Regions from separate parts of the Martelella lutilitoris genome, predicted to be linked through region 2. Evidence: riboswitches for the same ligand, from Rfam matches in the RefSeq annotation. Region 2 holds a riboswitch; the other holds the start of a gene.
What was found. A riboswitch is a leader RNA that binds a small molecule or an ion and turns the genes downstream of it on or off. The one in region 2 is predicted to bind FMN.
Positions count from the first base shown of each region.

Region 1: linked by a shared signal. The riboswitch ahead of JET14_RS09375 (DMT family transporter) and the one ahead of ribD (bifunctional diaminohydroxyphosphoribosylaminopyrimidine deaminase/5-amino-6-(5-phosphoribosylamino)uracil reductase RibD) in region 2 are both predicted to bind FMN.

Region 1 covers NZ_CP066786.1:1,972,299-1,986,920, reverse strand. The annotation lists gene cysG (siroheme synthase CysG) at 1-922, opposite strand, end outside; gene JET14_RS09395 (hypothetical protein) at 990-1,148, shown strand; gene JET14_RS09390 (nucleoside deaminase) at 1,141-1,728, shown strand; gene mazG (nucleoside triphosphate pyrophosphohydrolase) at 1,755-2,588, shown strand; gene JET14_RS09380 (esterase-like activity of phytase family protein) at 2,668-4,866, opposite strand; gene JET14_RS09375 (DMT family transporter) at 4,962-5,843, opposite strand; FMN riboswitch at 5,938-6,089, opposite strand; gene JET14_RS09370 (HU family DNA-binding protein) at 6,264-6,626, opposite strand; gene lon (endopeptidase La) at 6,750-9,167, opposite strand; gene clpX (ATP-dependent Clp protease ATP-binding subunit ClpX) at 9,409-10,686, opposite strand; gene clpP (ATP-dependent Clp endopeptidase proteolytic subunit ClpP) at 11,031-11,657, opposite strand; gene JET14_RS09350 (GGDEF domain-containing protein) at 11,909-13,132, shown strand; gene JET14_RS09345 (O-acetylhomoserine aminocarboxypropyltransferase) at 13,228-14,511, opposite strand.
Region 2 covers NZ_CP066786.1:440,275-454,896, reverse strand. The annotation lists gene JET14_RS02135 (putative bifunctional diguanylate cyclase/phosphodiesterase) at 1-714, shown strand, start outside; gene ribH (6,7-dimethyl-8-ribityllumazine synthase) at 752-1,183, opposite strand; gene ribB (3,4-dihydroxy-2-butanone-4-phosphate synthase) at 1,239-2,450, opposite strand; gene ribD (bifunctional diaminohydroxyphosphoribosylaminopyrimidine deaminase/5-amino-6-(5-phosphoribosylamino)uracil reductase RibD) at 2,447-3,478, opposite strand; FMN riboswitch at 3,582-3,743, opposite strand; gene JET14_RS02115 (DUF1428 domain-containing protein) at 3,823-4,197, opposite strand; gene JET14_RS02110 (MarR family winged helix-turn-helix transcriptional regulator) at 4,267-4,734, shown strand; gene uxuA (mannonate dehydratase) at 4,724-5,920, opposite strand; gene JET14_RS02100 (GntR family transcriptional regulator) at 6,064-6,759, shown strand; gene JET14_RS02095 (C4-dicarboxylate TRAP transporter substrate-binding protein) at 6,796-7,779, shown strand; gene JET14_RS02090 (TRAP transporter small permease) at 7,959-8,486, shown strand; gene JET14_RS02085 (TRAP transporter large permease) at 8,492-9,775, shown strand; gene JET14_RS02080 (phosphoribosyltransferase family protein) at 9,839-10,474, opposite strand; gene JET14_RS02075 (thermonuclease family protein) at 10,524-10,982, opposite strand; gene JET14_RS02070 (DUF1674 domain-containing protein) at 11,037-11,234, opposite strand; gene htpX (zinc metalloprotease HtpX) at 11,482-12,441, shown strand; gene JET14_RS02060 (RsmB/NOP family class I SAM-dependent RNA methyltransferase) at 12,450-13,814, shown strand; gene JET14_RS02055 (heparinase II/III family protein) at 13,983-14,622, shown strand, end outside.

The DNA.
Region 1 (14,622 bases), 1.5 Mb from region 2:
CGGATTTCAGGCGCACGACGCGCTTGCCTTCCTTGGCAAGTTTCACCAGCAGGTCATTGATTTCATTCTGCGACTTCGAATGGCAGTTCTTGCGCTTGCCGACAGAGATGCGCTCCGCGTCGCGACGCCCCATATCGACAACGGCCTGCGGCACCAGCGCATCGTAGGCGATCACATCGGCTTCCATCAGCAGTCTGTGGGCGCGGATGGTCAGCAGGTCCTCCGCTCCCGGTCCCGCGCCGACAAGCGCGACATGGCCCGACACGGCGGAGCCGTCGGAGATGATCTCATCGGCCAGGCATTCAGCTTCCAGAAGACGCCCCTTTTCGACGGCACCTGCGACCGAGCCGTTGAAGAAGCGCGACCAGAAAGCCCGTCGCGCGGCCCCGCGCGGGATGCTGGCATCCACCTTGTCGCGCAGATTGGCGGCAAGCCGCGCCAGCGGCCCGAGCGAGCGCGGCAGCATCGTGTCGATCTGGGCGCGGATCATCTGCGCCAGCACCGGCCCCGCCCCTTCCGTGCCGATGGCGACAGCCACCGGCGGACGGGTAACAAGGGCGGGCGTATAGAAATCGCAGTCTTCCTTCTGGTCGACGGCATTGACCGGAACGGAAAGCGCACGGGCGCAGCCGGCGATCAGGTGATCCTGCTCCGGCTCGCCGGTCGCCGCGAAGGCAAGCACCGCGCTGTCAAGCTGCTCGGCGGCAAACGGCGCTTCGACCAGGCGCGCGCCATGAGCGACCAGAAAGGCGCGGTAGTCCTCGTCCGGGTTTTCGCCATAGGCGGCAATCTCGGCACTGGTCTTCGCCATTAGCCGCGCCTTGGCGTAAGCCTCCGCACCGGAGCCGAAAATTGCGACCTTGCGGCCCTCAACCCGGAAAAATGCCGGAAACGCCGACAGCAATTCTTCGTTAGCGACCATCTTCGAGCAGTCCTTCCATTGATACCGGAATGATGAACTGCGTTGGCCCGCGCTTGAAGAAACGAAAATGCGCGACGATGCGCCGGAGAACATTTCATTCCTCAATTCCGGCATCGGCACAGCAAATTTGGCCTTCGCGGGCATCTCATCCCTTGCGCGCGAAATGACTGCCCCCTTAACTGAGGGCGCAAAAGAGCCTGCGAGCAAGGGGAACATGCATGAATGATGCGCTTTTGGCCGAACGCCTGCTTAACGTCATCGAACAGGATATCCTGCCCCTCACTTCGAAGGGGGTCGAAGCCGGCAACAAGGTTTTCGGCGCCGCCATTTTGCGGAAATCCGATCTCTCTCTCGTCATCGCCGGCACCAACGACGAGACGGCTAACCCCCTCTGGCACGGCGAGGTGCACACGCTGAAGCAGTTTTACGAATTGCCGGTGAAACCCGACACGAAGGAGCTTCTGTTCCTCTCCACCCATGAACCCTGCACCATGTGCATGTCGGCGATCACCTGGGCCGGGTTCGACAATTATTTCTATTTCTTCAGCCACGAGGATTCGCGCGACAGCTTCGGCATTCCCCATGACCTGAAGATCATGAAGGAGCTCTACGGGCTCGAGCCCGGCGGCTACCGGCGGCACAATGCTTTCTTTGAAGCGCGTTCGATCGTGGACATGGCCAATGCTGCGGAAGAACCGGAGAGCAGCCGTTTCCTGGCCCGGATCGAGAGAATCAAGGCGAGCTATGCGCTTGCGTCCGAGACCTACCAGTCGCATAAGGGCGAGACCAGCATCCCGCTTGGATGACATTTCCGACGCAACGGAGCATTCCATTGGAGCCTTCCCGCGACATCGCCCGCCTTATCGACATCATGGCAGCCCTTCGTGATCCGGATAGCGGCTGCCCCTGGGACATCAAGCAGAACTTCGAAACCATCAAGCCCTACACGATCGAGGAAGCCTATGAGGTGGCCGACGCGATCGAGCGGAAGGATTTCGACGATCTGTGCGACGAACTCGGCGATCTCCTGCTGCAGGTCGTGTACCACGCCCGCATGGCCGAGGAGGACGGCCTTTTTGCCTTCGGCGATGTCGTGCATGCGGTCACCGCGAAAATGATCCGCCGCCACCCGCATGTCTTCGCCCGCAACGACGCGGATACGCCCGAGACGGTGAAGATCCAGTGGGACGAAATCAAACGGCAGGAAAAGGCCGATCGTGCAGCACGGCGCGCAAAGGCCGGCGTCACCGAAGATTTCAAGGCGGGCCATCTCGGCAATGTCCAGCGCAGCTTCCCGGCTCTGACGGAAGCGCTGAAGCTGCAGGAACAGGCCGCCCGCATCGGTTTCGACTGGTCGGAACCCGAGCCGATCCTCGACAAGTTCGAGGAGGAAATCGGCGAGCTGCGTCAGGCATTGACCAGTGGCGATCAGGCAAAGATCGCTGACGAACTCGGCGATCTCATCTTCGCCGCCGTCAATCTCGGTCGCCACGCCAAGACCGACCCCGAACAGGCGCTGCGCGGCACCAACACGAAATTCAGGCTTCGGTTCAATCATATAGAGCGGTCTCTTGAGAAAAACGGCGAAAGTCTCGACGCCGCGACGCTGGAGCGCATGGAAGCGCTCTGGCAGGATGCCAAGGCGATCGAACGCAGGCTGAAGTAGGTCGGAACGGAAAAGGCCGCAGCGCCTTCGCGCCGCGGCCTCTCTTTTCAGGAACGGGCCTATCGCCGGCCTCGTCTCGTTACATCTTCATCGGAACCGTGAAGAACAGCGTCTCGCCGGAGCTGTCATCCACGCCGTCATTGTCGGTCACGGCATAGGCCGTGCCGTCGGCAGCGATGGTGAAGCCCTCGATCTTGTCGACGACATAGCCGTTGGTGGCCGACTTCATCAGCGGCAGAAGGTCGACGACTTCCTGCTTTTCGACAACGGGAAGCTCCGAGCCGATCGCGGCCGGCTTCATGTCGGCAAGCGATACCTTGAACAGCTTCTTGACCTTTGCGGCCGCGCCGATCTGGTTGTCACGCTCGACGATATAGACGTTCTCGCCATTGGCTGTGATTTCCGAAAGGCCCATCCAGCCCTTTTCCGGCGTTTCCAGCGGATAGGAGACCGCGCCCCACGCGCCTGTTGCCGGCGTATAGGCCAGAAGCTTGACGAAGCCCTTGGCGTCATCGGCCCATTCGCGCTGCACGGCCATCCACAGCGTCAGATCATCGCCCTCGCCCACCGTGGTGATGCCTTCCATGCCGAAGCGCGTCTGGTTGGCAAGGAGTTCCTCCGGCAGGTCGATGGTTTCGGTGATCTCGCCTGTGCCGTCGATGTGGAGAACGGCGTGCGGCACGTCCTTGTCGGGATTGCCTTCAGACGCCAGCCAGAAGCCGCCATTGCCGTCGACGGCTACGCCCTCGAGGTCGAGCTTTTCGGCAGGCTCGCCATTGCGGGTCACGCGGATCGCGTCGGTGATCAGCGCCGGCTTTTTCGAAGCGTCGATGATGAAGACCGAGGGCTGGCCCGAATAGAAGCTGTCATTGACCGCATAGAGCTTCGAGGCGTCCGCCGGATCGGCAGCAAGACCGGAGAGCGCGCCGAAGCCGATCAGCGGATCGCGGGAGACGTCGGAAGCGATCTGCGGATAGTCCGCCTCGCCCTCTTCATAGGCGTAGAGCATCACATGGGCGCGCACGCCGCCGTCGGGGCCGAGGTCTTCCTCATTGGCGGTGACCAGCAGGTTGCGGGCGGGAATGGCGACGCCGCTTTCCGGTCCGATGCCGGACGGCAGAAGCTGGACCAGTTCGGGCGCATCCTGGACATTGTCATTGTAGACGCCGACGACAGAGCCGCGCTCGGACATGACGAAGAGGTAGTTGGTATCGCCATACTGGCCGACGATCAGGCCTTCCGGCTCGACGCCCTTCTTGCCGGCGCGCTTGTCCGGGAAGTGACCGATGGAGGCTACGGCGCGCTCGAAGGAAGCGCCGGCCTCATGCAGCAGTTCACCGGTATCGGAGAAGATCGAGAAGCCGCGCGAACCGCCCTTGTAGTCGCCCTCATTGGCGATGACGAAGCGGTCATTGTCGAGCCACTTGACGGTGTCGGGCTCGCGCGGAACGTCGTTCAGCGAACCGGTAAAGTCGAGCTTGCCGCCCTTCTCGGTGTCGATGCCCGTCAGGTCAACCGTGCCGGCGGAGAAGTGAGCCTTCACCGCGCCGGTATTGCCGTCGACAATGGCGATGCCGTTGTTTTCCTGCATTGTCACGACGATCTCGTTTTCGTCGTTGATGTCGATGAATTCCGGTTCCGGATCGCTCGGCGCGGTCAGTTCCTCAAAGCCGGTCATGGCGACGTGTTTGGTCGTAGCGCAATCGGCAACACCGTCCTTCAGCGAGATGATCACCAGGTCGCCGGCAGGCATCTGCGGAATTTCGCCGTCGTTCAGGTCCTCGTCGCGCTCGTTCTCGATGGCGACGGCCACGATCGAGCCATCGGGAGACACGGCGACCGAATCGGGCTGGCCGCCGAGGTCGCACTGCGCCTCAAGGGTCTTCGACGCGATGTCGATGACGCCGAGGAAGCCGGAGGGCGCGGTGAAGCTTTCCGAGGTGTTGACGCCGACAAAGGCCTTGGCACCGGAAACGGCAACCGAGGTCGGTTCGCCCTCAAGCTTGATGGTGCCGGCGGCCTTCGGCGCGCGCGGGTCGGCAATGTCGATGAAACCGACGGCTTCAAGCGGGCTGTCGGAATAGACGAGCATGTTGCCGTCCTCGGTCGCGGTGATGATCTCCGCAGAGGTGGCGCTCGCGGCGTCCATGTCTGCCGGAAGGTTTTCGTTGACGGCGAAAACGGCGATGCGATTGAAGACCGGGTCGGCGGATGCCGGAATGGCGGCCGATGCAAGAAGCGCGGCGGTAAGCGCCGCACCGGAAAGGCGCAGTTTCATGGGGTTCCCTCCTGGGATTGAAATACCGGAGGGTTGTGCGTCATGCCCGTGACAGGATGATTACGTCTTGATGACGCCGGCATGACAGATTTGTCTCAGCGCTCCCGCCTGCGCTCGATCATCATGATCGAGAGCGACGCGCCGAGGATCATCAGTCCGCCGACCCAGAACAGCGTGTCGGGCGAAAATCCGAAGACCAGCCAGCCGCCGAGCACGTTGAGCGGCAGCTTGAGGTCATCGAAGGGCTGGACGTAAGCTGCATCCGCGCTGGAATAGGCAAGTGTGAGGAAATACTGCGCCAGCACCGTCATCAGCCCGAGCGCCAGCATGATCCAGATGGCGTCGCCCATGGGCACGGCGAAACCGCCGCCGACCGCGACCAGGGCGTTAATCGGCGTCAGCAGCATCAGCAGCCAGACGGTGATCGATTCCGGCCGCTCATGCGCCGTCAGCTTCTTGGTGATCAGCGATGTTCCGCCCCACAGCAGCGCGGAGAGAACCGGCAGCAGCGCCGCCCAGGTGAAGCTCGCAGACCAGGGCTGGAGGATCAGCAGCGCACCGGAAAAGCCGACGGCCGTCGCGATCCAGCGCGACGGACCGACGCGTTCGCCCAGAAACAGCTTGGCGCCAACGATGATGAAGAAGGGCGACGTCATCACCAGGGCGATCGCCTGGCTGATCGGGACGGACTGAAGACCGAACACCCAGGCCTGCACGCCGAGCGCGGAAAGCGCCACACGCGCTATGTGCTGACCGGGATAGGCCGTGCGCATGACTGCAAGCCCCGTGCGCCACAGATAGGGAATGGCGAACAGCAGGGCGATCCCATACTGCCAGAAGGCGACGGAGGAGGACGCAAAGCCCATCTTCATGGTCAACTGCTGGATCAGCACATTGCCTGCGGCGTACACCACGCCGGCAAGCACCATCCAGAATGCGCCGGTCAATGCTGGAGAACGATAGATTGCCTTGCCCATACGGTCTCGATCCTTCACAGCGCTCAAGGCGCACCGAATGCGGGACGACGCATGGTTGCCGCGGGCCATCGGCGAAAACCGGACCCGCGTCAGCCTGCATTCTCTTCCTTCCGGACTTTGACCGTCGGCTCCGGTTTCGCACCGGATCTGCTGACCCTTTCCCGCGCTCTGCGGGAAGGCGCTCGCGGGCTTGCGTCGGAAACGCTTACCGCCGGTGGGGAATCTCGCCCCGCCCCGAGAATGTGCCGCAGAAAGCCCTGCTCGCTGCGGCGATTTGTCGGCTCAGATGTAATGAACTGCAGGGGGTCCGGCAAGTCTTATCTGTGAGCCGGCTTGGTAACTGTTCGTCAACAATACAGACAACAAAAAACCCGGAGCGGAACGCTCCGGGTCAACAGCCTGTCAGAAGACGGCGGATGCTTAAGAGTTGCAAGCTTCCTTGAGACCCTTGCCGGCCGTGAACTTCGGAACGTTGCGCGCCGGAATATCGACCTCGGCGCCCGTCGACGGGTTGCGGCCCTTGCGCGCGGCGCTGTGCGAAACAGTAAAGGCGCCGAAGCCGGCGAGGCGCACTTCGCCGCCGTTCTTCAGTTCGCCCTGCACGGCGTCGAATACGGCGTCGACAGCAGAAGCGGCATCGGTTTTGGACAGACCGGCCTTTTCGGCAACGGATGCTACGAGTTCACTCTTGTTCATGTTTCCACCCTTTCTCAAATGGTTCGAAACGGATCTCTTGTTTCTCGGGCCCCGGCGACGCTTTGACCGACACCCGCTGACATTCAAAAGCCCTGCGTTTCAAGGAATTGCAATAGGCTTGGGGCAATTTGTACGGAAAAGGCCGACCAAAGCGCGACCTCAGGGACCCCTTTTCCACAGGAGCCCCTGAAAAGTGGCGATATTTCGGCCTTAATGCGCCACGGTCTTGTTCGATTCGGCGTCCGATTCATCGGCGGACATGGACACCGGATCGGTCTCCGGGTCCCACTCGATCGGCTGCGGCATCTCCAGAAGGGCATGCTGCAGGACCTCGCCCATGCGTGACACGGGCACGATCTCCAGGCCGTTCTTCACATTGTCCGGGATCTCCGGAAGGTCCTTGGCATTCTCTTCCGGGATCAGCACCTTGGTGATGCCGCCCCTCAAAGCCGCAAGCAGTTTTTCCTTCAACCCGCCGATGGGCAGAACACGTCCGCGCAGCGTGATCTCACCCGTCATCGCCACGTTCTTGTTGACCGGAATACCGGTCATCACCGAGACGATCGCGGTGGCCATGGCGACGCCCGCCGACGGTCCGTCCTTGGGCGTCGCGCCCTCCGGGACATGGACGTGAATGTCATTCTTGTCGAACATAGGCGGCTTGATGCCGAAGTCGACAGCGCGCGAGCGGACATAGGATGCCGCCGCCGAAATCGACTCCTTCATGACGTCGCGCAGATTGCCCGTCACCGTCATGCGGCCCTTGCCGGGCATCATCACGCCTTCGATCGTCAGAAGCTCGCCGCCGACCTCCGTCCAGGCAAGACCGGTGACCACGCCGACCTGATCGTCGCCTTCCGCCTCGCCGTGGCGGAAGCGCTGTACGCCGAGATAGTCCTCGAGGTTGTCGGCCGTGATATGGACGGCAGTCTTGTCGCCCTTGACGATCTCGGTCACCGCCTTGCGGGCAAGTTTCATCAGCTCGCGCTCAAGGCTGCGCACGCCCGCCTCGCGGGTGTACTGCTGGATCGTCCGCGTCAGCGCGGCATCATCGACCGAAAACTCTTCCGGCTTCAGCGCATGCTCGCGGATCGCCTTCGGCAGCAGATGGCGCCGGGCGATTTCCAGCTTCTCCTGCTCGGTGTAGCCGGCAATGCGGATGATCTCCATGCGGTCCATCAGCGGGCCCGGAATGTCGAGCGTATTCGCCGTGGTGATGAACATCACGTTGGACAGGTCATATTCGACTTCCAGGTAATGATCCATGAAGGTCGAGTTCTGTTCCGGGTCCAGCACCTCGAGCAGAGCCGAGGACGGATCACCGCGGAAATCTGCGCCCATCTTGTCGATCTCGTCGAGCAGGAAGAGCGGATTGTTCTTGCCGACCTTCTTCATCGACTGGACGATCTTGCCGGGCATCGAGCCGATATAGGTGCGGCGATGACCGCGGATTTCGCTTTCGTCGCGAACGCCGCCGAGCGCCATGCGCACATATTCACGACCCGTCGCCTTGGCGATCGACTGGGCAAGCGAGGTCTTGCCGACGCCGGGCGGGCCGACGAGGCAGAGGATCGGCCCCTTCAGCTTCTTGGCGCGCGCCTGCACCGCGAGGTACTCGACGACGCGTTCCTTGACCTTCTCGAGGCCGAAATGATCCTCTTCGAGCACCTTCTCAGCAAGCTTCAGGTCGCGCTTGATCTTCGACTTGGTATTCCACGGCAGGCCGGTGAGCCAGTCGAGATAATTGCGCACCACGGTCGCTTCCGCCGACATCGGGCTCATATTGCGGAGCTTCTTCATCTCCGCCTCAGCCTTTTCGTGGGCTTCCTTGGTGAACTTCGTCTTCTTGATGCGCTCCTCGAGCTCGGCCATCTCGTCGCGGCCGTCCTCGCCCTCGCCGAGTTCCTTCTGAATGGCCTTCATCTGCTCATTCAGGTAGTATTCGCGCTGGGTCTTCTCCATCTGCCGCTTGACGCGGGTACGGATGCGCTTTTCGACCTGCAGAACGGAGATCTCGCCTTCCATGAAGCCGAGCGCCTTTTCCAGACGTCCCTTGACGCTGGTGGTTTCCAGCATTTCCTGCTTCTCGGTGATCTTGATCGCAAGATGCGAGGCAACCGTGTCGGCAAGCTTCGAGTAGTCCTCGATCTGGCCGGCAGCGCCGACAACCTCGGGGGACACCTTCTTGTTCAGCTTCACATAGTTCTCGAACTCGGAAACCACCGAGCGGGCCAACGCCTCGATCTCAACTGCATCTTCCTCCGGCTCGCCGAGCATCTCGGCATTGGCCTCGTAGAAGTCGTTCTCCAGGCGCACGTCGCCGATGGCCGCACGCGCCTTGCCCTCGACCAGAACCTTGACGGTTCCGTCGGGCAGCTTCAGCAGCTGCAGCACATTGGCGATCGTGCCGATGCGATAGAGCGCATCGGGTTCGGGGTCGTCATCGCTGGCGTTGACCTGGGTGACCAGCATGATCTGGCGGTCGGCATTCATCACCTCTTCCAGGGCGCGAATGGACTTCTCGCGACCGACGAAGAGCGGAACGATCATGTGGGGGAAAACCACAATGTCACGCAATGGCAACACCGGGAACGCAGCATTTTCCGCTGCAGGCGCGTTCTGCGTCATGTCTTTTTCCTTTCAGGCAGCCCGGCGGTTAACCGGGCATTGACGGACTGCTGGGAGACAGTCCGAGCGTTCTTTTCAGTTGTTGCGGAACAAGTGGCGCTTTGAAAGGCCGATTTCAACCTTTGCCCCGTTTTCGAAGGAACAACGGGCCAGCGCAGGCGTTGGATCAGGTTCGCCGTCAGAAACGACGAAGGCAGGGACCCTGCCCTGCCTTCCCAGTCATGCCTGCCCGACGCCAGGCCTATGCCGAGGCGTTCGCCTTGTCGTCCGAGCGATTGGCGTAGATGTAGAGCGGCTGAGAGGTTCCGGAGACCACTTCGTCCGAAATCACCACCTCGCGCACGCCCTTCATCGCCGGCAACTCGAACATTGTGTCGAGCAGGATCTTCTCCATGATCGAGCGCAGGCCGCGCGCGCCGGTCTTTCGCTCGATGGCCCTGCGGGCAATCGCTGTCAGGGCATCTTCGTGGAAGGTCAGTTCGACGTCTTCCATCTCGAAAAGACGCTGATACTGCTTCACCAGAGCGTTTTTCGGCGCCGTCAGAATCTGGACAAGGGCTTCCTCGTCGAGATCCTCCAGCGTTGCAATCACCGGCAGGCGACCGATAAATTCGGGGATCAGCCCGAACTTGACCAGGTCCTCCGGCTCCAGGTCACGCAGCACGTCGCCCACCTTGCGGTCGTCGGCCGCCTTCACCGAAGCGCCGAAGCCGATCGACGTGCGTTCGCCGCGCGCGGAGATCACCTTGTCGAGGCCGGCAAAGGCGCCGCCGCACAGGAACAGGATATTGGTCGTATCGACTTGCAGAAATTCCTGCTGCGGATGCTTGCGGCCGCCCTGCGGCGGCACGGAGGCAACCGTGCCTTCCATGATCTTCAGCAATGCCTGCTGCACGCCCTCGCCCGAGACGTCGCGGGTGATCGACGGATTGTCGGACTTGCGCGAAATCTTGTCGACCTCGTCGATGTAGACGATGCCGCGTTGGGCGCGCTCGACATTGTAGTCGGCCGACTGCAGCAGCTTCAGAATGATGTTCTCGACATCCTCGCCGACATAGCCGGCCTCCGTCAGCGTCGTCGCGTCCGCCATGGTGAAGGGCACGTCGATGATGCGGGCCAGCGTCTGGGCAAGATAGGTCTTGCCGCAGCCCGTCGGGCCGACCAGCAGGATGTTCGACTTCGACAGTTCGATGTCGGAACTCTTGGAGGCGTGAGACAGACGCTTGTAGTGGTTGTGCACCGCCACCGAGAGAATACGTTTCGCATGGCTCTGGCCGATCACATATTCGTCCAGAACGCCCATGATTTCCTGCGGCGTCGGCACGCCGTCGCTCGACTTCACCATCGAGGTCTTGTTCTCCTCGCGGATGATGTCCATGCACAACTCAACGCATTCATCGCAGATGAATACGGTCGGGCCAGCGATCAGCTTGCGGACTTCGTGCTGACTCTTGCCGCAAAAGGAACAATAGAGCGTGTTCTTCGAGTCACCGCCATTGTTACCGCCGACTTTGCTCATTATCACTTCCTTCCAGTCAGCCGTTCCTTCATGTGAACGGCCTCATATTTTCGCTTCCACCGCACGTCCAAATGCTTTCAAAACATCAGGGCAACAAAACGACGCGGCAGATTTACAAGGCAACAGGCGCAAACGCGAAACAACGCCATAACTCCAAAAACCGGGATAACATCTCCGGTTTTCCATACTATTAACGGCTTCAGCACCGGTTTAAAGCCAAAAAACGCAATCGTGATCCCGAATCGCCTTCAATGCGCATCCGGTTCCGTGTCACGCCGAAAGCATTCCGACCGACGCGGGAGAGCGCCGCTCGATAACCGATACGTCGGATTCCTGGCTGAGGATCAGTTGCCGCCCTCGATTTCGCTGCGCGATGTCATGACCTTGTCGATCAGGCCCCATTCCATCGCCTCGCCGGCATCCATGAAATGGTCACGATCGAGCGTCTTTTCAACCTCTTCGTAAGTCTGTCCGCAATGGCGGACATAGACCTCGTTGAGGCGGCGCTTCATCTTCAGGATATCGCGGGCGTGGCGTTCTATATCGGATGCCTGGCCCTGGAAACCGCCGGAGGGCTGGTGCACCATGACCCGCGCATTCGGCGTGGCAAAGCGCATGCCCTTTTCGCCGGCGGCCAGCAGGAGCGAACCCATCGAGGCCGCCTGGCCGATGCACAGCGTCGAAACCGCCGGGCGGATGAACTGCATCGTATCATAGATCGCCATGCCGGCGGTCACCACGCCGCCGGGCGAATTGATGTAAAGCGCGATTTCCTTCTTCGGGTTCTCCGCCTCGAGAAAGAGGAGCTGGGCGCAGATCAGAGATGCCAGATGATCCTCGACCGGACCGGTCAGGAAGATGATCCGCTCCTTGAGCAGGCGGGAATAGATGTCATAGGAACGTTCGCCGCGATTGGTCTGCTCGACAACCATGGGCACAAGCGCCATCGCGGTATCTACGGGATTTGTCATGTCTGTCCTTCGGCCGGCTGATCGGAACCGTTTTCAATCGAATCTTTCATTGCTCTCCTACATAGAGTGCCAGACCCGGTCACTTCAAGAGATGGATTGCGTCACCGCGCCGCAGTTGGCGGCGGCTTGCCTGCCGCGGCGCGGGATTTGGCCCGGAAGCAAAGCCGGGAAGATTACGGCATCCAGATTTAAATCGTTTAACTTCAGAAATGGTCCATGGCGAAATGTGGTGCCTCCGCGGCAGGACGGGTATGAACCCGCACCGTGTTGTTGAATTCTGGGAGCGGTCTTCGGCTTTGCACTATAATCTGACAGCCGTTCTTGCCTGGGCGGCGGACTGCATTCTGCTCTCCGTCCTGCTTTTGCCGCTCTGGCTGCGCAACAGGGACCGACTGTTCATCCTGCTCTGGTCGGCAGCGCTTGCCCTGATGGGGCTCGGGCTTCTGGGCCTGACCTATGTCACAGCGAACGCACGGCTTTTGCTTGCATTGCCGGTTGCCGCGCTTGTCAGCGCCGAAGCGCTGTCGGCGGCAGGCCTGCTCTCGCTTTACGGCAAGGACCGGCCGCTCCGCTTCACGGCGCTTTGCGTCTGCCTCTGGTTCGTCGCCTTCGTCCTCTTCAGCCTGTCCGCACTCGGGCCTGTCGCCGCCGTCGCCAGTTATTGCCTCGCCGTCATCGCCATTGCCGTCTATGTCCCGCACTTCCTTTTCCGCCATGCCGCATTCGAGGAGGTGCGCTTCCATCTGGCCATTCCGGCGATTTTCCTGCTCGAAGCCCTGTCGGCTCTCGCCGTCGCAGTCTTCTATGTCTTGGAAAAACCGGCCGTTCTGCATCAGGGCACGCTGACGTCGATCACGCTGGTCGCGGGCTTCGTGCTGTTTTCGGCGAAGGTCTGCCTGGCCGTCTGGCTGTCGATCGAAAAATACGAATTCCACCTGAGGAAACTCGCATTCCATGATCCTCTCACCGGCATTTTCAACCGCCGAGGCTTTTTCGAGAGGATCGGCGAGCGTCTGAAAACCGCCGCGCCCTCCGACCTTTTCGCCTATCTGGCGATCGACATCGATCATTTCAAATCGGTCAATGACCGCTTCGGGCACAGCGCCGGAGACGTCGCGCTCATCGCATTCACGCAGACCGTGGAAGAAGAGGTCGGCCGGACGCATCTCTTCGGCCGGACCGGAGGCGAGGAATTCGCCGTCTTTCTAAAGGTCGACAATGTTCGCACGGCGACCGGCCTTGCCGAGCGAATCCGGGGCCGGCTCGCCGATGCCGGTCAACGCCAGGCTGCCGGCTCGTCGCCGCTGACCGTCAGCATCGGCATCGCGGTTCAACCGGGGGCCGGATTCAACCTGGAGAGAATGCTCTCGCAATCCGACCAGGCGCTCTACGAGGCCAAGAACGGCGGCCGCGACCGCATCATTGCCTACGGGCCCGAAGAGACGCCGGCGCCGGCGGACCGGCTTCAGGCGTGACTGCTTCCGCGCGGTCCTGTGGATAAGCCTGAACGAAAAACGGGCGACCCTGTGGATCGCCCGTACTCGGCATCGTCTCCGGCTTCGTCCGTCCGTCAGATCCTGGCGAAGGCCTGCTCGAGATCCGCAATGATATCAGCAAGATCCTCGATGCCAACCGAAAGGCGCACTACATCCGGCCCGGCGCCGGCGGCAACCTGCTGTTCCGGCGTAAGCTGTGCATGGGTTGTGGATGCGGGGTGGATAACCAGTGACTTGGTGTCGCCGATATTGGCCAGATGCGAGAACAGTTCAAGCGCCTCGACAAAGGTCTTGCCGGCCTCGTAGCCGCCCTTCAGGCCGAAGGTGAAGACGGCGCCCGCGCCCTTCGGCGAATAGCGCTGCTGCAGGGCGTGGTTCTCGTCGTCCTCAAGCCCCGGATAGCCGACCCAGGCCACCTTGTCCGACTGTTTCAGCCACTTGGCGACGGCAAGCGCGTTGTCGCAATGGCGCTGCATGCGCAGCGGCAGCGTCTCGATACCGGTCGCGATCATGAAGGCGTTGAACGGCGAGATCGCCGGTCCGAGGTCGCGCAGGCTCAGAACGCGCGCGCCGAGCGCAAAGGCCATGCTGCCGAAAGCCTCATGCAGCACGATATTGTCATACTCGACCCGCGGTTCGCTCAGCATCGGGTAACGGCCGGATTTCGACCAGTCGAAAGTGCCGCCGTCGACCAGGATGCCGCCCATGGAATTGCCGTGGCCGCCCAGGAACTTTGTCAGCGAATGCACGACGATATCGGCGCCGTGTTCGATGGGCCGGACGAGATAGGGCGATGCCATGGTGTTGTCGACGATCAGCGGCAGGCCGTAATCGTGCGCGACCTTGGCGATCGCGGCGATGTCGACGAAGGTGCCGCCGGGGTTGGCAAGGCTTTCGATATAGACGGCCTTGGTGCGCTCGTCGATCTGGGCGGCGAAGCTGTCGATATCGCCGCTGTCGGCCCAGCGCACGGACCAGCCGAAATTCTCGAAGGCATGGCCGAACTGGTTGATCGAACCGCCATAAAGCCGGCGCGCGGCGACGAAATTGTCGCCCGGCTGCATCAGCATGTGGAAGGTCAGAAGCTGCGCGGAATGGCCCGAGGCGACCGCGAGCGCCGCCGCGCCGCCCTCAAGCGCCGCCACGCGCTCTTCCAGAACCGCCGTGGTGGGGTTCATGATGCGCGTGTAGATATTGCCGAATTCCTTCAGCCCGAACAGCGCAGCGGCATGATCGGAGCTGTTGAAGACGTATGACGTGGTCTGGTAGATCGGCGTCGCCCGCGCATTGGTCGCGGTGTCGGGCGCCGCTCCGGCGTGGATCGACAGCGTCGAAAAGCCCGGTTCTCTGTTGTCCATCAAGTATTCCTTCCCTGTTCTGCGGACCGTCCATAGATCTTCCGGCCGGTCCTGTTTTGATCAAGATCAATGTCGCCTTTTATACAAACGTCAATATCGCTGTCGACCAAT
Region 2 (14,622 bases):
GCGCTGCTGCGCTGGCACCATCCGGAGATCGGATGGGTATCGCCGGAACTGTTCATTCCGATTGCCGAGGAAGCCGGGCTGATCGAGGATATCGGCCGGTTCGCGCTGACGAAGGCATGCGCGGCCGCGGCGAAGTGGCCTGGCCTTTCGATCGCCGTCAATGTATCGGGCGTCGAACTCTCCGATCCTGCCTATGCCGGAAAGGTCGAGCAGGTCCTGCTCTCAAGCGGGCTCGCGCCGGCGAGGCTCGAACTCGAGATCACCGAGTCCGTGGCGACCGAGGTAACAGGGGCCGTGGCCGAAAACCTGGTTGCGCTGCGCGAGCGCGGCGTGCGCATCGCCATCGATGATTTCGGCACGGGCTTCTCATCGCTTGGTCGCCTGAAGTCGCTGAATGTCGACAGGATCAAGATCGACAGGTGCTTCGTCGAGGGCTTGAAGGAAAACGCCAAGAGCAAGGCCGATGACAAGGCCATCATTCGCGCGATCATCGATCTTGCCCACGCCCGGAACCTGCGGACCACGGCAGAAGGCGTGGAGACGCGCGCGCAGGACGATGCGCTGACCGCGATGGGATGCGACGAACTCCAGGGGTTCCTCTACGCAAGGCCGATGCCGCTCAAGGACATGGACCTGCTGCTCGGCATTCATCGCAACGCGACGGGACGCGGCACGGCCGCCTCAGACGGAACGGATTCCGGCGCGTCTGTTTAACGGCCGGGCCGCCGCCAGGCGAAGCACGTCGTGACCGTCAGGCCTTTGCCAGCGCCTCCAGCGCCTCAACGCAGGCGGCCGCCGCCTCGCGGCCCTTGTTGTGTTCGTCATCGGCGGAGCGCTCGAAGGCCTGGATCGCGGTATAAGTGGTCAGGATGCCGAAGGAGACCGGCATGCCGGTCTCAAGCTGAACCTGCATCAGCCCGTGGGCGGCGGCCTCCGAGATGTATTCGAAATGGGCCGTCTCGCCCTTGATGACCGCGCCGATGCACACGATGCCGTCATAGTTTCCGCTTTTGGCAAGCTTCCTGGCGACCAGCGGCGCCTCGAAAGCGCCCGGCACGTCAAATATATCGGTCTCGGCGAGCGTGACGCCGCGCTCGGCAAGCTCGGCCTTTGCGCCGTTCAGAAGGCCGCTGGTGACCTTCTCGTTGAAACGGGAGATGACGATGGCGATACGGTGGGACACGGAATAATTTCCTTTGTGGCTCAAATGGAGGCTTACGGGAGAGTCGGCGCGGCGTTCACGGCAGGAGATGGCCGAATTTCTCGCGCTTTGCCGAAAGATAGGTTTCGTTGAAGGGGTTCGAGGCGGTAATCAGCGGCACGCGCTTCTCGACATGCAGGCCTGCCTTTTCGAGCGCCTCGGGTTTTTCCGGATTGTTGCTGAGAAGCCTGAGACGCGCGATGCCCAGGCTTTTCAGGATATGGGCCGCGGCATGATAGTCGCGGGCATCCGCCGGCAGGCCGAGCGCGACGTTGGCGGCATGAGTGTCGAGGCCTTGCTGCTGCAGTTCATAAGCGCGGATCTTGTTGGCAAGGCCGATACCGCGCCCTTCCTGGCCCTTCAGATAGACAATCACGCCGCCCTCCGCGCCGATCAGCGTCATCGCCTGCTGAAGCTGTTCTCCGCAGTCACAGCGCAGCGACCCGAAGACATCGCCGGTCAGGCATTCGGAGTGGACGCGCACCAGCGGCCGGTCTCCGAGCGGCCCCTTGACCAGCGCCAGATGCTCCGTCCCGTCGATCAGGCTCCTGAAGGCATGCGCCTCAAAACCGGCAACCGCGGTCGGCAGCGACGCCCGGGCAACCTCCTCGACCAGGATTTCGGTGCGCAGCCGGTATTCGGCGAGCTCCCGGATCGTCAGAAGCGGCATGTCGTGGGTTTTAGCGAAGACCTCGAGATCGGGCCGGCGGGCCATTTCGCCGTCATCGCGCATCACTTCGCAGATCACGGCCGCCGGATTGAGGCCGGCAAGGCGGGCGAGATCGACGGCACCTTCCGTGTGCCCGTCGCGGGCAAGCACCCCGCCGTCCGCCGCGCGCAGCGGAAACATGTGGCCGGGCGAAACGATGTCGGCGGACGTCGCTTGCGGATTGGCGGCGGCGGCAATGGTCAAGGCGCGCTCGGCCGCCGAAATGCCGGTGGTGATTCCCTCGGCCGCCTCGATCGAGACGGTAAAGGCCGTGGAATGCCGGGCACGGTTGTCGGCCACCATCGGCTTCAGGCCGAGCCGGTCGACCTGCTTGCCGGTCAGCGTCAGACAGATCAGCCCGCGGGCGTGTTTGGCCATGAAGTTGACGGCCGCCGGCGTGGCGAAGTCGGCGGCAACGACGACGTCGCCCTCGTTCTCGCGGCCCTCGTCGTCAACCAGCAGCACCATGCCGCCGGATTTCAGGGTTTCGATCGCCTTCTCGACGGAAGAGGCGGTCAGATTGCGTTCCATTCTTGTCATTCTTCTTCTCCGGGCAGAAAATCCGCCTCGTCCGTTTCGTCAAATTCGGGATTGCGATGGACGATGCGCACGCGGTCGGGATGGCCCTTCTGGATGACAACATGTTCGTCCCAGAGACCGCCGTCGAGCATGGACGCAGCCAGCGAAGGGCCGGCTTCCACCAGCACTTCCAGCACGCCGCGACGTCCAAGTTCAACGAGCGCCTCTTCCAGCGTCCCGGGCCGGATGATGGAAAAGCCACGCGCGCCGGCCTCGGCCATATAGGCCTCCGGCACACGGCCACGCCGGTCGAGAATGGCGAGGACGCGCTCCTTGCCGGGAAAATCGCGCACGCGCCGGACGGTGAGTTGTGGGTTGTCGGCAAGGACGGTGCCGGAACCGGTGAGGATCGCGTCGGCGCGGCGGCGCAGGCGGTGGGCAAGCGTGAGCGAGGCGGCCGAGGTAAAGGTCTTCGCGCCGGCAGGCGGCGCCATGCCGCCCGTCTCGTCGAGCGCCTGTTTTACGGTCACCCAGGGCAGACCCGTGAACGCGCGTTTGGTAAAGGGCGCGACCAGCCGGCTGGCGCGAAGCGCGAGTTTTCGGGAGCGGCCATCCGGCAAATCGGCCGCGAAGGTGACGGAAAGCCCGGCGCCGGCAAGGCGCGCGGCCCCGCCGCCGACGACCGCGGGGTTCGGGTCCGGCCAACCGATGACGACGCGCCGGGCAGACGTTGCCAGAATGGCATCGGCGCAGGGCGGCGTGCGGCCGTGATGATTGCACGGTTCGAGCGTGACGACGACGGTGTGGATGCGGTCGGCAACGCCCGCCGCGCGCGCGGCAGCGATCGCTTCCGCTTCCGCATGCGGCATGCCGGCCTTTCTGTGAAAGCCCTCCGCAATCACCATGCCGCCTGCATCGAGCAGCACGCAGCCGACCGGCGGGTTGGGCGCCGTCGCCCCGGCAAAGCGTTGCGCCCCATCCAGTGCGCGCGTCATCGCCGCCGCAAGAACGGCCGCATTCAAACTGTCTGTGGCGGGGTGAATGCCCATGCCTTCGCCTCATCAATCAAACAAGACGCCATGCAGGGCAAAAAGCGAAGAACGAAACGCGGACTGCGCCCGCAGTGCGGGATACAGGACACACGTCGCCATGCGCTGTTCTCTTCCATCCGGACTCTAACCGTCGGCTCCGGAGTCACACCGGATCTGCTGACCCTTGATCTTCCGGGAAATCCCTTCGATCAAGGCGCTCGCGGGCTGATGCACAAAGGCAATTACCGCCGGTGGGGAATTTCACCCCGCCCTGAGAACGTCGCCGACCGGACTTCCGATCGACGCGATGAATTTAGGCAAGCGATCCGGAAATGACAAGCGCCAATTTCGCCGACAGTCCGTCACCCGGTCTCGCCCGTCATTGCGACGGGCCCGTTTTCGGAGAAGAAGAGGTCGAACCCGCCATAGATCATCCGCGACCCGTCAAACGGCATTTCGGTCATCTCCGGATCGTTCATCAGCGCGCCCCAGGCTGCGTTGCGGATATCCTTCGACGGCCAGACGACCCAGCTGAACACCACGGCCTCGCCCTCTTCCTTCTTCAAGGCCATGTTGAACGAAGTCACCTTGCCGTCCGGCACATCCTCTTCCCAGCACTCGACGTAGGAAAGCGCGCCATGCGCCTTGAACTTCGCCGCCGCCTTCTGGCACAAGGCGTAATAGGCCTCTCTGTTGTTCACCGGCACCGGGGCCAGGAAACCGTCCACATAGGTCATGCGCATTCCTCCCGTGTCTTGACTCAGTCGCAAACGGATTTTACGTTGATATCAACATAAGGCACATCGATGCGCGAAAGTCTACCCCTGTCCGTAACGCTCGAGGTTCGTGACCGCTGCCTGTGCCTCTACCTGCAGCGGGCGGCACGGGCGGTTGGCCGGCATTTCGACGAGGTGCTGCGCCCGCTCGGCCTGACGAACGGTCAATATTCGCTGCTGATGGCGCTGAACCGGCCCGAGCCGCCGCGGATCGCCGAAGTGGCGATGGTGCTCGCCATGGACCGCACCACATTGACGGCGAGCGTCAAGCCGCTGGAGCGGCGCGGCCTGCTGAAGAGTTTCCAGGACCCCGAGGACAAGCGCGTCAGGCGGCTGAAGCTGACGGAGGCGGGACTGGATCTGCTCGAGCGCGCCGTGCCGGTCTGGCGCGAGACCCATGACCGGCTCGATGCGGTGGTGGTCGATGACCTGCCCCGGCTGCGCGAAAACCTGCTCGCGCTGACTTTCGCGCTGCCGGAGGATGACGTCAGCGGCTGAGGGCGGCGGCGATGCCGCGCAGCTCGGCAAGCCCTTTCAGGCGGCCGATCGCCGGATAGCCCGGCTGGGCCTTTCGGTTCAGGTCGTCGAGAATGTCGAGGCCGTGATCGGGACGGAACGGAATGTTCCAGTCGGTCCGCCCCGCCTCGCGGCGCCGCTTCTCCTCCGCAAGTGCTGCGGCAACGAGCGCCACCATGTCGGTGTCGCCGCCCAGATGTTCCGATTCGTAGAACGATCCCTTGATGTCGCCGGTCTCGCGGTGAACATTGCGCAGATGCAGGAAATGCACCCTGTCCCCCAACCGCTCCATCATGCCTGGCAGGTCGTTGTCAGGCCGCGCGCCAAGCGAACCGGAACACAGCGTGATCCCGTTTGCCGGGATATCGACCGCCTCCATCATCGCCTTGTAGTCGGCTTCCGTCGACATCACGCGCGGCAGGCCGAGCAGGCCGAAGGGCGGATCATCCGGATGGCAGCAAAGCCTGAGACCGAGTTTCTCGGCAACGGGCGCGACCTCTTCAAGGAAGGCGATGAAGTTGCTACGCAGCCCGTCCGGCGACATCGCGGCATATTCTGCGAGATGATGGCGGACATCTTCCAGCGTAAAACTCTCGGCAGCCCCCGGCAGACCGAAGACGATGTTCTTCGCAAGCGCCTGCCGGCGCTCTTCATCCATACTGGCAAATCGGCGCGCGGCCTCCTCGCGGATATCCTCGGGAAAGTCTTCCGCCGCCCCTTCGCGCTTGAGGATGTGAATGTCGAAGGCGGCGAAATCGGCATAGTCGAACCGCATGCATGTCGCCCCCGTCGGCAGGCGAAAGGCGAGATCGGTGCGGGTCCAGTCCAGCACCGGCATGAAATTGTAGCAGATCGTCTCGATCCCGGCGGCGGCGAGGTTCCGGAGGCTGACCTTGTAGTTGTCGATATGCGCGCGCCACTCGCCTTTCTGTTTCTTGATCTCTTCAGAAACCGGCAGACTTTCGACCACCTCCCATTTGAGGCCGGAGGGGCTTCCGTCGGCCATGACGGACAGCTCACGCTGACGTCCGGCAATCTCTTCCGGCGTCCAGACCGCGCCGGTGGCCACATGATGGAGCGCGGTCACGACGCCCTCGACACCCGCTTGCAGCATGTCATCGATCGACACGCGGTCCAAAGGCCCGAACCAGCGCCACGTCTGCCTCATTGTTCTCTCCCTGAGCGAATTCGTTACCTGGAACGAACCTAAACGAAAAGGCCCGTCCGTCTGAAAGAGATCACTAGCACCAAAACAAAGTGTTGACTAGTATGGAAGTATGGTGCACGATAAAAACATCGGGAGGGCAAGCCATGCTGCCAGAAACAATCGCCACAAAGATTGCACCGGGCGCACCAGTCGGGTCGCAACTGCACGGCATTTTGCGTGAGCTGATCATCCACAATGAGTTGCCTCCGGGCTCGCGCCTTTCGGAATCGGAACTGGCGGCCCGCTTTGCTGTCAGCCGCCAGCCGGTGCGCGAGGCGTTCATCAAGCTCTCCGAGGAAGGCCTGCTGGAAATCCGTCCGCAGCGCGGCACCTTCGTGCGCCGCATTTCGCAGGCGGCGGTAATGGACGCCCGCTTCGTGCGCGAGGCGATCGAGGCAGACATCGTCAAACTCCTCGCCGAAAAGCCCGATGCCGGGCTCGTCGAGGAACTGAGATTGCAGCTTCAGGAGCAGAGAGAGGCGGCGACCACGGATGCCGACCGCTTCATCACGCTCGACGAGCTGTTTCACAAGACCCTTGCCGATGCCGCCGGCAAGGCAAGGGCCTGGGCGCTTATCGAGGGGCTGAAAGTGCAGATGGACCGGGTTCGCTACCTGAGCCTTCTGCGCTTCCCCATGGTCAAGCTGACCGCCCAGCACACAGCCATTGTCGACGCCATCGGCGCCGGCGATCCTAAGGCCGCCGAACGCGCCGTTCGCGGCCACCTCAGGGAGATCCTCAGCGATCTTCCGGAAATCTTCGAAGAAAAGCCTGAGTTTTTCGACCCACCGGGGCGTTAGGCCCCAAACCCTTGAACGTCTGATTGGGAGGACGACATGACGCATTTTTCCAAACTGGGCAGCATCGCGCTTGCGGGTCTCGCCGCAAGCCTTCTCGCCGGATCGGCCCTTGCCGCCGATTACACACTGAACGTCAATACGGCGCTCGCCACCAACGATCCGCTCTACAAGGGCCTTGAAGCTTTCCGCGACAATGTCGCCGAAGCCTCCGACGGCGCGCTTGAAGTCCGCCTGTTCCCGAACTCGCAGCTCGGCCCCGATGAGGACGTGCTCGAACAGGCCCGCGCCGGCGCGCCAGTCGCCGTCGTCGTCGATGGCGGTCGCCTCGCCGTCTTCGTCAACGAGTTCGGCGTCCTTGGCGCGCCGTATCTCGCCAATGGCTATGAGGGCATCCGCAAGGTCGTCACCTCGGACATGTTCGACGGCTGGGCCGAAAAGCTCCATAACGATGCCGGCCTCGATGTCCTGAGCTTCAACTGGTGGCAGGGTGAGCGTCACCTTCTGACCAAGAAGCCGATCAACGGGCCGGATGACCTTTCCGGCGTGCGCATGCGCACCCCCGGCGCGCCGGTCTGGACCGGAACGATCGAGGCCATGGGCGCGACGCCGACCCCGATGCCCTGGGGCGAGGTCTATTCGGCGATCTCCTCCAACGTCATCGACGGCGCAGAAGCCCAGCTTCCCGCCGTTGTCGGCGCCAAGCTCGACGAGGTGATCACCAACATCACGCTCACCGGCCATATCAACCTGATCACCGGTCTGATTACGTCCGCCGCCTGGGTCGATTCGCTGCCGGAAAACCTGCAGACGGTCCTGCATGAGGAAGCGCTGAAGGCCGGCGACATCGCCTCCTACGGCACGCAGGACGCACTGGCGAGCCTGCAGCAGCAGCTGATCGACAATGGCGTCGCTGTCGAGGAAATCGACGTCGCGCCGTTCAAGGAAGCCACCGCCGTCGTCTATGACGACCTCGGTTATGGCGATCTGCGCGACCAGCTTCAGGCCATCGCCGCGCAGTAGAAGGCCTCAAGGCCAACTCGCCGATGACGGATCGCGGCATGCCGCGATCCGTCCGCCCGGAAAATGCCGGCGCACGCCGCAAAGACGGCAGCGCTCGCAAAACAAGCAAAACAACCGCGCGCGAGCATTCAGGGCGGATCAAAGCCTCAATGCTCCCAACCCTGACTGGAGGGGCCACCATGCCCGGTTTCCTCGCAAAAATCGAATTCGTCGCCGGCGCGATCCTGCTCGCTGTGATCACATTTCTGGTGTTCATCGCCGCGACCATGCGCTTCTTCGGCCATCCGCTGATCTGGTCGGTCGACCTGGCGCAGCTTCTGTTCATCTGGCTGTGCTTCATCGGCGCAACCCGCGCCATGCGCGAACGCGGGCATCTCGGCGTGGACTATCTCGTCCGCCCCTTCCCCTATCGCTACCGGCTCGCGCTTGAAACTGCCCTTTCAGTCCTTTTTGTCTCCTTTCTGCTGCTTCTGGCGGTCGAGGGCTATGATCTGACCATGCTCAACAAGGAACGCCAGTTCGGCGATTCGGGTCTTTCCTATGCCTGGGTCACGATCGCCGTTCCCGCCGGCTGCGTCATGCTGACGATCTCGATCATCGGCAATCTGGTCCAGGCATGGCGAAGCGCGAAGGGCGAGCGAATGCTCGTCTTCACCCGGACCGCCGCCGAGGAAGAAGCGGTCATCGAAACCGGCGCGGCGGAGTAACCACCATGGCCCTTATCGGTATTGTCTTCTTTGCGCTGATGCTGCTTGGCGCGCCCATTGCCTTCGCCATCGGCATTTCGGGCTTCACCTTCTTCCTGACCTCCGACATCATGCCGGTGTCGATCGGCGTGCAGAAGATCGCCACCGTTTCCCAGAGCTTTCCGCTTCTGGCGGTGCCCTTCTTCGTGCTTGCCGGCCACCTGATGAACGAGAGCGGCATCACCGACCGGCTGTTCACCTTCTCCAAGGTCGCCGTCGGCTGGATGGCGGGCGGCCTCGCCCAGGTCTCGATCATCCTTTCCACCCTGATGGGCGGCGTGTCCGGCTCCGCGGTCGCCGATGCGGCCATGGAAGCGCGCGTGCTCGGCCCGCAGATGATCTCGAACGGCTATTCCAAGGGCTACTCCTCCGCCGTCATCGCGATCTCCTCGCTGATCACCTCGACCATTCCGCCGTCGATCGGCCTCATCCTCTACGGTTATGTCGGCCAGGTCTCGATCGGCCGCCTGTTCATGGCCGGCATCGTTCCCGGCATCCTGATGATGACCTTCCTGATGGTCGCCGCCTGGCTTGTTGCCCGCAAGCGCGGTTATGTCATGAAGGAAATGCGCAAGCCGACCGCGCGCGAACTGGGCGCCGCGGCATGGGGCGCCAAATGGGCGCTGCTCTTTCCCGTGCTCCTGATCGGCTCGATCCGCGGCGGGCTGTTCACGCCGTCGGAAGTCGGCGCCTTTGCCGTGGTTTACGCGATCCTGATCGGCGTCTTCGCCCACCGGGTGATGACCTTCGAGGCGATCAAGCGCGCCTTCGGTCACGCCATCTCGGACATCGGCCTGATCATGCTGATCATCCTGATGTCGGGCATGGTCGGCTTTGCCATCATCTTCCTGCAGGTGCCGCAGTCGGTTGCCGGCTTCATGCTGGAAAGCCTCGCCAATCCGGTGCTGATCGTCGCCGTCATTCTGATCGGCCTGTTCATTGCCGGCCTGTTCTTCGAAAGCACGATCCTGGTGCTGCTGCTGACGCCGATCCTCGTGCCCGTGGTCGTCAAGGCAGGCGTCGATCCGGTCCATTTCGGCATCCTGATGATGACCATCGTCACCTTCGGCTCGATGACGCCGCCGGTCGGCGTGGCGATGTTCACGGTCTGCAGCCTGCTCGACACCAAGGTGGAGGAATATGTGAGGGAATCGCTCCCCTTCATCGCCGCCGTCTTCGCGCTCATCTGCCTGCTGCTGTTCGTGCCGGGGATCGTCCTGTTCCTCCCGAACCTCATGTATGGCGGATAGCCTCATCCGCCCTTGAGGAAGACCGCTGACCGCGCCGGAAACGGCGCGGCTTTTTTTATCGGCCTAAAGGGTCTCCGGCCGCGCGACCCAGCGGCCGTTGTCGCCCGGTTTGAATTGCGGAATATGGGCAAGGCCGCGCACCAGGGCCGCGTCGGGTCCCAACACACCCTCCCACTCCCGCGCCTCCGTCAGGATCACGCCGAGCCCGACGACGTCTCCGCCGGCCTTGCGCACCAGTTCGACCGAACCCTTCAGGCTCGAGCCGGAGGCGACCACATCATCGACAACCACAACCCGCTTGCCCTTGAGCAACGGTACGGCGCGGTCATCGAGAAGCAGGCGCTGCTCACCCTTTGACGTGATCGAGGTGATCTTCTGCTCGAGCGCGGACCCCAGATGCACCTTGGGCGATTTCTGCAGGATGACATAGCGATCGAGCCCGAGCGCGCGGGTCACCTCGATGGCGACCGGAATGCCGAGCGTTGCCGCGCCGACGACGATATCGGGTTCCATCGGCGATAGTTGCGCCGCAAGCTTCTTGCCGCAATGTTCGCCAAATCGGACGCCAAGGTCGATCACCATCATCAGCGATATGGCAAGGTCCGGCTTGATCGCAACAAGCGGCAGCGTGACAGTAAAGCCTGACACCGAAACGGCGTGGGTCTGCTCGGTAACGACAGGGGCAAAGGATTGGGTCATGAGAACTCCGGGAGGCATCTGAAAACCCGGTTTTACGCCAGCTTCGGTCTCAGGACGAGGGGCAGAGGAAGTCCGGCTTGCGTCCGCCATCGTAGGAAACGGCAAAACCGCCTTCGAGAAGCAGGCTGGAAAGGTCGCGGTCATCCGGCAGGGCCACGTCGGCGACCACGCGGCCGAAATACTTGTCGCCCGCTATCTGTCGAAGCTGGACGGTCTCGCCTGCACGAAGAAGCGAAATGACATAATCCTTGGCGATTGATGCCGCCTGACGTTCGGCCGCGCAGGACGACCTGAGCTCCGGCGTGTCCACGCCGCGGATCCTCACCGAGGTTTCCACGATCTGCCCGGGCCAGGGTCGCGCCTCGACCACGATCGTGTCCCCGTCGATGACGCGCACGATCTCGGCCCGCACCGGCCCGGCATAAATGTCCCCCGCGCGGCCAGCGGCAGGCGCGATCAGGCAGGCGACAAGGACCGCCGTCAGGAGTGAGCGTACAGAATGATTCATAAAAAGGAATTTATTCCTTTATACAGAGGATGGCAATAGGAATTACCACCTACATCAGAAGTCGATCGCGCGACCCTTGATTTCCCAGTCGCCGTAGCGGGCCGGATCGAGGCCGCCGCGCCCGCCATGTTCCTTTGCCGGACGCGCTTCTGAAGAGGCGGCGCGGCGACGCTCCTCCGCCTCGGCCAGCGCCCGCTTCGCCGCCTCCGGCAGATTGGCGCGGCGCTTTTCCTCTGGATCGACGGCCGGCAACTCAGAACCCGCCGTAAGCGCCGCCAGTTCCGCCGCAGAGGGCGCTGCCTCGCCGCGGGTTTCTGCTTTGGCTTGGGTCTTTCCGGTCTTGTCGTCGTGGCTCATGTCACATTCTTCCTGCCATGCCTGCAAACGGATGCGGCGCAATATTGATATGCAATCAAACCTGCCCCATCTATTGTCCAGTCCTGCATATAAGCGGACTTTGCGGAAAGTTTAAGGTCCCTTCGCTCCCGGAGACAGAGAAATGAACCTCGTTCGCACTGCCATGCTGATAGCCTTCATGACGGCGCTGTTCATGGCGATCGGCTTCATGATCGGCGGCCGCGGCGGCATGATGATCGCGCTGATGATCGCGGCCGGCATGAACATGTTTTCCTACTGGAATTCGGACAAGATGGTGCTGCGCATGTATGGCGCGCGGGAAGTCGACGCTTCGACCGCGCCGGAATATTACAATCTCGTGCGCGAGCTCTCTGAGCGCGCCGGCCTGCCCATGCCAAAGGTCTATCTCTACGACAACCCGCAGCCCAATGCCTTTGCCACGGGCCGCAACCCGCAAAACGCCGCCGTCGCCGCCTCGACCGGCATCCTCAAGATGCTCTCGCGCGAGGAACTGGCCGGCGTCATGGCCCATGAGCTCGCCCATGTGCAGCATCGCGATACGCTGACCATGACGATCACGGCGACGCTCGCCGGCGCGATCTCCATGCTCGGCAATTTCGCCTTCTTCTTCGGCGGCTCGCGCGACAACAACAACCCCTTCGGGTTCGTCGGCGTGCTGGTCGCCATGATCGTGGCGCCCCTGGCCGCGGCGCTGGTGCAGATGGCCGTCAGCCGCACGCGGGAATATTCCGCCGACAAGCGTGGCGGCGAGGTGTGCGGCAACCCGCTGTGGCTCGCCTCGGCGCTGAAGAAGATCGCCCACGGCAACGAGGTGATCCATAACGAGCGGGCCGAGCGCAATCCGGCAACGGCGCACATGTTCATCATCAATCCGCTCTCCGGGCAGAACATGGACAACCTGTTCTCCACCCACCCGAACACGGAAAACCGCATAGCGGCGCTTCGCGAACAGGCCGCCCGCATGGGCCGGACCTCGACGGCGGCCCCGGAGCCTGCTAAGGCGACCCGCAGATCGCGCTCGGTTCCCGAAACCGGCCGCAACACCGGCGGCGACCCGCCCATCAAAGGTCCCTGGAATTGAATGATGAAGTGAAACGGCCGGGCCGGAACACGGCCCGTCCGAAAGACGCCGCCTCCCCCGCTCCGGAAAAGAAGCCGGGTTATGCCCCGCGCGCGGCAGCCACGAAAATCCTCGCCGCCGTTGTCGACCGGAAAACGCCGCTGGACGGCATGCTCGACAACGAGCACGGCAACGGCGCCTATCGCGGCCTTTCTGTTGCAGACCAGTCGCTCTGCCGGGCGCTCGTGCTGACGTCGCTGCGCCACAAGCCGATGCTCGATGCCGCGATCACTCGCCTGCTCGAACGGCCGCTGCCTTCGGGCGCACGCGCGCTGGCGCACGTTCTGACGATTGCGGCGGCACAGATCCTCTATCTCGATATCCCCGACCATTCCGCCGTCGATATCGCCGTGGAACAGGCCAATGCCGACCCGCGCAACAGGCGCTTCGCCGGCCTCGTCAATGCGGTTTTGAGACGACTTTCGCGCCGCAAGGACAAGACGCTCGCTGAACTCGAAGCCGTCTCGCCGGTCCCCGACTGGTTCCGAGAACGGCTCGTCGAGATCTACGGCGCGGAGAAGGCATTCGCCATCGGACGCGCGCAGCTTTCGCCGCCGAGCATCGACATCTCGGTGAAGTCGGACCCGAAGGGCTGGGCCGAGAAGCTTGGCGGCACGGTGCTGTCAACCGGGACGATCCGCCTCGACAAGCCGTCCGGCGCGGTGACCGCCATGGAGGGTTTCGATACCGGGGAGTGGTGGGTGCAGGACGCCGCCGCCGCCATTCCGGCCCGGCTTTTCGGCGATCTTTCGGGCAAGCGCGTGATCGACCTTTGCGCCGCCCCCGGCGGCAAGACGGCGCAACTCGTTCTCCAGGGCGCGGAGGTCACCGCGCTGGAGCGCTCGAAGAGCCGGTTGAAACGGCTTGAGCAGAACCTCGCGCGGCTGCAGCTTACGGCCGAAACCGTCTGCGCCGACATGATGGAATATACGCCCGAGACGCTTTTCGACGCCGCTCTCGTCGATGCGCCCTGTTCCTCCACGGGCACGGTGCGGCGACACCCGGACGTCTTGTGGACCAAGGATTTCTCCGACATCGGGAAGCTGGCGGAGGTGCAATATGCGATGCTGGAGCGCGCCCTGTCCATGGTGCGTCCGGGCGGCATCGTGATCTTCTCCAACTGCTCGCTCGACCCTCTGGAGGGCGAGGAGAATGTCGCACGGCTCTTCGCCGAGCGGCACGATATCGAGCGGACGGATTTCGCGCCGGCGACCATCGGCCCGCTTGCCCATCTGCTTGACCGCGAGGGCGCCATCCGCACCACGCCCGCCGACAGCATCGGCGGCATCACCGGCCTCGACGGCTTCTACGCTGCGGCAATCCGGAAGCGCTGACACCTATTTCATGCCAGGTTCTTGAACTAGACGCCGTAATCGTGCATTCCGGCTGCTAATAAAAACAATGTCTTCACGCGTTAACAAAGCATTCAGCCTATCCGGCTAGACCGGTAGTTTGGTCGGAAATGCATCAACGCGGGTCAAAACAACGGGCAGGGTGCACCTTTGAGCCTTCCGGTTCCGGAAATCTGGCGTTCGGCCTTCCTCTACTGTCGGGAATCGTTTGCGCGCGCCTGTCGCCTGCTGCGCTCGGCGACGCCGCCATTGCCGGGCTTCCTGTCCGGCCGCCGCGCTTCAAGGCTTCTCGTCGCCCCGACCGATCTCAGGATCGCCGACCCGCTTGAGGGCGAAGATCTGCTGGAAGGCCGTTTCGCGCTCGCCGGCGCGGTGCTCGAGACCAACGGTCGCCCGCTATTTTCGTTCGAGATGCCGAGCCTTGCCTTCGAACGGGAACTTGCCGGCTTCTCCTGGCTCCGCCATCTGCGCACGCAGCGCGGCGAGGACGCCAACATCTTCGCGCGCGCCGCCGTCCTGAGCTTTATGCGCCGCCACCGCGCGGCAAGGGGCACAGGCTGGCAGACCGAGATCGCGGTGCGGCGGCTGAACGCCTGGCTCTGCCACTCGACCGTGATCCTCAAGGGCGCGGACACCGGTTTCTATCGCCGCTTCGTCGACCAGATCGCCCGGCACGAGCGCATTCTCAGACGCCGCTACGCGGCGCTGCCGCGCGACGCGGTGCGCCTGCAGACCGCGATCGCCCTTGCCATGGCAGCCATCAGCCTCGATCTTTCCGACCACCGCAAGC